Regions from separate parts of the Aquamicrobium sp. NLF2-7 genome, predicted to be linked through region 1. Evidence: predicted binding sites of a transcription regulator. Region 1 holds the regulator's gene; each other region holds the start of a gene.
What was found. Region 1 encodes LexA, which represses DNA repair genes until DNA is damaged. Its sites were predicted from a motif close to TGTTCNNNNTGTGTTCNG; they were not measured.
Positions count from the first base shown of each region.

Region 2: the regulator LexA is predicted to act here: its motif matches at 1,438-1,455, upstream of MIC97_RS20585 (damage-inducible protein).
Region 3: the regulator LexA is predicted to act here: its motif matches at 1,056-1,073, upstream of MIC97_RS13330 (DNA recombination protein RmuC).

Region 1 covers NZ_JAKSED010000001.1:636,124-638,391, reverse strand. The annotation lists gene MIC97_RS03185 (ComEC/Rec2 family competence protein) at 1-345, shown strand, start outside; gene lexA (transcriptional repressor LexA) at 682-1,401, opposite strand; gene glp (gephyrin-like molybdotransferase Glp) at 1,513-2,268, opposite strand, start outside.
Region 2 covers NZ_JAKSED010000004.1:83,229-85,496, reverse strand. The annotation lists gene MIC97_RS20590 (DNA polymerase Y family protein) at 1-711, opposite strand, end outside; gene MIC97_RS20585 (damage-inducible protein) at 626-1,387, opposite strand; gene MIC97_RS20580 (ATP-dependent helicase) at 1,582-2,268, shown strand, end outside.
Region 3 covers NZ_JAKSED010000001.1:2,712,086-2,714,353, forward strand. The annotation lists gene MIC97_RS13330 (DNA recombination protein RmuC) at 1-1,023, opposite strand, end outside; gene def (peptide deformylase) at 1,126-1,656, shown strand; gene fmt (methionyl-tRNA formyltransferase) at 1,661-2,268, shown strand, end outside.

The sequences.
Region 1 (2,268 bases):
AAAGCATGTGCCCATGCAACAGTCATCGTGATCGAGGACGCGATGATGCGTAACCCGTGCCGAAAATCTCAGGCAATTGTGGTGACCCGTCGGGAGCTGGCGAAAAAAGGAAGTGCCGAAGTCCATCTGGAAAAGATCGACACTGCTTCTGGTGTTCCAGCCGGAAATTCATCACCAATCATCGGAGAGCCGCAGGTGCGCTTCGCCATCGAAGGGGATTATCGGCCATGGCACACCCAGCGCCGATATTCGCGGGAAGCACGTGGCTTGCCGCCTTATGAGAGAAAAGTCGCCGCAGTACCTGCGGAAACGCCTGTTCTCTCCGCCCCGGACAAGATCGAATAAGCGATAAAGACAGGGCGTATCCGGAACGGTTTCCGCATCGTAAGGCAGGTCTGCTTCTGCGGGTTGATCAAATGCAGATCCAGTTACGCAGGAAAATCGACCATCGTGACAGATAGTTCGATAGGCCGCTCGCCTACGCAGCCAAAATCTGCTCACCGATCGTACAGGCCGTAAAGTGCCCTTCAGCTATCTTCGATCAACGTTTTGAGAGCGCTCAAACAGCGACCTCAATATTTCGATCATTTCCTCAGGATGTTGTTTTAAGATGCTGATAAACAATGTCCCTCAGAACGGATGGAAGGCAAAAAATCCGGTTCGCTCCGTTTCATTTCCGGATCAGTAACGGCGGATCAATCCGACCAGCCTGCCTTGTACCTTGACGCGGTCGGGTCCGAAAATCCGGGTTTCGTAAGCCGGATTGGCGGCTTCAAGCGCGATGGAGGCGCCTTTGCGACGGAACCGCTTCAGGGTTGCTTCTTCCTCGTCGACGAGTGCCACGACTATATCGCCCGGGGTGGCTGTATCGCCGTTGCGGATGATGACGGTATCGCCATCGAAAATGCCGGCTTCGATCATGGAGTCGCCCCGAACTTCGAGGGCATAATGCTCGCCGCCCGACAGCATTTCCGGCGGCACCGAAATGGAATGTGTCTTGTGCTGGATCGCATCGATCGGAACACCCGCAGCGATCCGCCCCATCACGGGGATGGAAACCGCCGAGGCGCTGTCATCCTCGTTGCTGGCGACCTGCGGCTTGCGAACATCCTTTGCCGGCTGCCCGAGGCTTCCCTGAATGACGCTGGGTGAAAATTTTCGCGCACTGTTCAGACCGGGGGCAATGGAATCTGGCAGGCGCAGCACTTCCAGCGCACGCGCACGATTGGGCAGGCGACGGATAAACCCACGTTCTTCCAGTGCGGTGATCAGGCGATGGATGCCCGACTTCGAGGCAAGGTCCAGCGCTTCCTTCATTTCGTCGAAAGAGGGCGGAATGCCACTCTCCTTCAACCGCTCATGGATAAAGAGAAGCAATTCATGTTGCTTGCGCGTCAGCATAGGTTCCCCCGGCAGCGGCGAATCCAGAATCGGAAAACAAACCCGGAACAAACACTATATGTTCCAGTTGTGTTCCGCAACCGCTTAAAATCAGAACGACCGGGGACAGCTTCAGCCGATCATCATCAACTGGCAGGGATCGCCGATTTCCGATGCCGGCTGGAATGGGGCGCGTATGACCAGTCCCCCTGATGCGGCCATGGTGCGCAGCATGGATGAATCCTGCACACCGAAGGGCGTGGCAATCAGCTGGCCGTCGCGTTCCTCAATGGCTGCACGGACAAAGTCCTGCCGATGGTCGTTGGCTGAAACCGGTGCCCCGAGCATCGCTGTCCTGATGTCCTGACGGAAAGGCCGGCCGCCAAGGCGTGCGAGCAGAGGTTTCAGGAAAAGCTGCGAGCAGACGAGGCTCGCCACGGGATTTCCGGGCAGGCCCAGACATCTGATGTTGTCCATTCTGCCGAACATCAGCGGCTTGCCGGGCCGCATGGCGATCCGCCAGAAGTCGAGCGTCATGCCCTCGCGCGTCAGAACCTTGTGAACGAGATCGTGATCGCCGACGGAGGCTCCGCCAGATGTGACGATGACGTTCGCACCGGCCGCAACAGCCTGTTTCACGAGCGCCGAGATTGCATCCTCGCGATCTGGCGCGATGCCGAGATCGATAACATCGGCGCCCACGGCGCGGGCCGCGGCTGCGATGCCATAGCTGTTGGATGAAATGATCTGACCCGGTCCCAGTTCGCTTCCCGGCAGGCGCAGTTCGTCGCCGGTGGCGATGATGGCGACCAGTGGCCGTCTGACGACCGTGAGGCGCGCGTGATTGGCCGAAGCGGCGAGCGAAAGCGCGCTGGCGCGCATCAGATG
Region 2 (2,268 bases), on a different contig from region 1:
CGGATCGACGGGTTCGGCGACCACGCCGAGCGCCTGATCGAGCCGGCGGCCGATCTCGGGACCGAAGCGCAAGACAAGCGGCGCGCGGGGTTGATCCATCAGATCGCCGACGGTCTCGAAGCCGAGCGTGCGCAGGCCGGTGATGATCTCGCCATCGAGACGCAAGGCAGCCAGCGGCAGGGGTCGCAGCATTGCGACACCTTCCCCTTTCGGGACCACGATCGTCTGCCGGCGCAGAAAACGCGCTGCAGCATGGGCCGCGCCCCATGTGTCGGCGATCGCCGCGCGGGCCTCAACGCCCGAGGCCGCAAACTTCTGCACCATGGCTTCCAGCATCATGGCCTCGCCGCCATGAAGATGATCGGCGCCGGTCGTGTCGATCACCAGACCGTCCGGCGGATCGGTGGCAACGACGGGCGAGATCCGCTGCAGCGCCCAGAGCGCCAACCTCTCCAGCCCTTCCCGGTCGGCAGCCGGATCGGCATCGACGATGACAAGGCCTGGTACGAGCGCCTGCGCCTTGGCGACGGCCATGCCTTTGGTAACGCCGAGCGCCTGGGCGTTGGCATCGAGGGCGACAATGGTTCTGCGTCGGCCGGTACGCCCGACCAGGACGAGCGGCGCCTCAGGCGGAGGCGATGCGTCGCCCGACTTCCTTCTGAGGCGGTCTGTCGGCAACCTTGGCAGGAAGAGCGATACGACCCTTGGCATCGCAGGCCTCCACTTCAAAATCTGCACTTTCGCCGGCCCGGCATCGGATCAGTTCCACCAGCCAGCGGGCGCGGCCAAGGCCGGGCACCGGCAGGGGAGCCGTTGGCAGCACCGAGACACGCCAGCGCGAAACGCTCGCCGTCGGCTGTCCGAAATCCCCCGCCTCGGTCTGCCGACGCCAGCGACGGACCGCCAGGCCAATCGTGTCGGAACCCTCCGCCGCCAATTGCAGGCGGCGCGACGCAGTCATGGAAAGATGGGCGGTCTCCGCCACGACGGCCCCGAGCCCACCATGGCGAAGCCCCTCCTCGAAACAGGCGAGCAGCGCCTTTTCGTCGCCGGCCTCGACATGGATCACCCGATCGGGAGCCAGCCCCGCCTGGGCGATGGCCGGTGCGAACAGATCGGTGCGCGTGACGATCCAGAGCACCTTGCCTTTGGTCCGCGCCGCGATCCCTGCGGCGAACATGGCGGCGGCCGCCCCGTCGACGGCGCCATTGCCGCCGCCGGCGATCTCATGCAGGCAGCCAAGTCCTAGCCCGCCTCCCGGAAGTCGCCTGTCGATCTCGGGCAATCCAAACGGCAGAACCTCGCGGACGCGGCCAGCACCGCTCTCCAGATGCGCGATGCGCTCCTGAAGGTCGGCGATGACAGGGTTTGCCGCGCGATCGGCCATGAAAGTCCGGTTCTCCTGAAGGGGCTTTGCAACGCCTTCGGGCGCTGCTATGTTCTATATTTGTTCTCTTTCGGAAAATGAGTCAATCCGACTCCTCGATGAGTCGTTCCGTCGAAGAGGGGGACGTAACGGCAAGCAACGGCTCAGTATTGGTCGATTGTCTTGGAATCTGAGGGCGATAGGAGCGGGACGGCATGCAGGCGGCGCATCTGGAAAAATTGAACGATGGCCAACGCGCCGCGGTCGTGCATGGCATCGGTCTTCCCGAAGGCCGGATCGCCGGCCCGCTACTCATCATTGCCGGCGCGGGCTCGGGCAAGACCAACACGCTCGCCCACCGTGTTGCCCAGCTGATTATCGCCGGCGCCGATCCGCGCCGCATCCTGCTGATGACCTTCTCGCGCCGGGCAGCAAGCGAGATGGGGAAGCGCGTCGAGCGCATCTGCGCCAGGGTGCTGGGCGACAAGGCCGGTATCATGACCGATGCGCTGGCCTGGTCGGGCACCTTCCACGGCATCGGCGCGCGGATCCTGCGGGAATATGCGATCGAACTCGGTCTCGATCCTCAGTTCACCATCCACGACCGCGAGGATTCCGCGGACCTGATGAACCTCGTCCGCCACGATCTCGGTTTCTCGAAAACCGAGAACCGGTTCCCGGCCAAGGGAACATGCCTCTCGATCTATTCCCGCACCGTCAATGCCGAGGCCGCGCTCGATGAGGTGCTGCGGGCGAACTACCCCTGGTGTGCGGCCTGGGAAAAGGAACTGCGCGAGCTGTTCGCCGGTTATGTCGAGGCCAAGCAGATCCAGAACGTGCTCGATTACGACGATCTGCTGCTCTACTGGGCGCAGACCATGGGCGACGCCACGCTGGCCGAC
Region 3 (2,268 bases), 2.1 Mb from region 1:
GCGCACGCGCTCATCCAGCCGCGTGACGTCCTCCATCAGGCGGATCACCTCGCCCTGAATGACATGGGCCTGCTCGCGCATGCGCGCATCCTTGAGGATCGCCTGTATGACCTGGATCGACAGCATCAGCAGCGATGGCGAGACGATGACGATGCGGGAGCGGTGGGCGCGCTGCACGAGCGCCTCGAAATTCTCGTGAATCTCGGCGAACACTGATTCGGACGGCACGAACATGAAGGCAGTTTCCTGTGTCTCGCCCTGAATGAGATATTTGCCGGCAATGTCGCGGATGTGGATTTCGACGTCACGCCGGAAGGCCTGCGCCGCGGCTTTCTGCGCCTCCGGCGTTTCGGCGGCGCGAATGGCGTTCCACGCCTCCAGCGGAAACTTGGCGTCGATCACCAGCGAGGGCGCGTCGTTCGGCATCCTGACGAGGCAGTCCGGCCGGTTGCCGTTTGAAAGCGTGGCCTGAAACTCGTAGGTGCCCATCGGCAGCCCGTCGGCGACGATCGCCTCCATGCGCGACTGGCCGAAGGCGCCGCGCGTCTGCTTGTTGGAAAGGATGGCCTGAAGCTGCACGACCTGCCCGGCCAGCGCCTGTATGTTGCCTTGCGCGCTGTCGATGGTGGCCAGCCGTTCCTGCAGCCGGGAAAGATTTTCGTGCGTGGCGCGGGTCTGCTCGCTGATGGTCTGGCCGAGCCGCCCGCTCATGGCATCGAGCCGCTGGCTGATCGATTGCGTCAGTTCCGCCTGCCTCGTGCCGAACACTTCGGCGATGGCGCCCATGCGCCCCTGCATCTCGGCCTGGCTGCGCAGGATCTCGACCATCCGCGCCTCCGCCTCGCGCGCGTTTTCTGCCGCTTCCGACACGGCAATGGCACGGGCCCGGGAAAACCGCAGCAGCGTGACGATCATCGCCGCCGACAGGCACAGGAACGCAACCGAGCAGAAGGCCAGCGCCTGACCAAGCGTGATCGTGGTGGCGCCAAGCTGGATGACGGTTTGAGAAAAGATGTCGCTCATGCCGGCATGATAACAGAATTGCCCCTCTTCACCAGATCAAAACGTGAACAAGTATCGACCTTCACGGTTGACGGCGCATTGGCGAGGTCTTAGGTGAGCAGGATGACGATCAAGCCGCTCATCATCCTTCCCGATCCCTTGCTGCGTCAGGTGTCCAAACCGGTCGAGCGTGTCGACGATTCGCTGCGCAGGCTGGCCGACGACATGCTGGAAACCATGTATGACGCCCCCGGCATCGGCCTCGCTGCCATCCAGATCGGGCTGCCGATGCGGCTGCTGGTCATCGACCTTGCCAAGGAGGATGACGAACCGGCGCCGCATGTCTTCGTCAATCCCGAAATCCTCGAAAGCAGCGACGAGCGCTCCGTCTACGAAGAGGGTTGCCTGTCGATCCCCGAATATTACGCGGAGGTCGAGCGCCCCGCCTCGGTGCGGGTGAAATATGTCGACCGGGATGGCAAGGAGCAGGAGATCAAGGCCGAAGGGCTGATGGCGACCTGTCTTCAGCATGAGATCGACCATCTCAACGGCGTGCTGTTCATCGACCACATTTCAAAGCTCAAGCGCGATATGGTGATGCGCAAGTTCCGCAAGCTGGCGCGTGACAAGCCGGCTCCGAAGCTCGTAGGCTGAAACCATGACATTGCGCGTCGTCTTCATGGGCACGCCGGAGTTTTCGGTGCCCACGCTCCGCGCTGTTGCCGAAGCAGGCCACCAGATCGTCGCCGTCTACACCCAGCCGCCGCGCGCGGCGGGTCGGCGCGGGCTGGAACTCACGCCTTCGCCGGTCCAGCGCGAAGCCGAAAGGCTCGGCATTCCCGTTTTCACGCCGCTTTCGCTCAAGTCCGCAGATGAGCAGGAGGCCTTTCACGCGCTGAATGCCGATGTTGCGGTCGTCGTCGCCTATGGCCTGCTTCTGCCGCGCGCCATTCTGGAAGCGCCTCGCTTCGGCTGCCTCAACGGCCATGCCTCGCTTCTGCCTCGCTGGCGCGGTGCCGCCCCCATCCAGCGCGCCATCATGGCAGGTGACACCGAAACCGGCGTCATGGTCATGCGCATGGAGGAGGGGCTGGATACGGGCCCCGTGGCCCTGACCCGAAAGGTTGCTATCGGCGCGGACATGACCGGCGGTGAACTGCACGATGCGATGATGCCGGTCAGTGCGGAACTGATGGTGGAGGCGCTGGCGAAGCTTGAGGCCGGCACGCTCGGCTTCGTGCCGCAGCCTGAGGAAGGCGCTCTCTA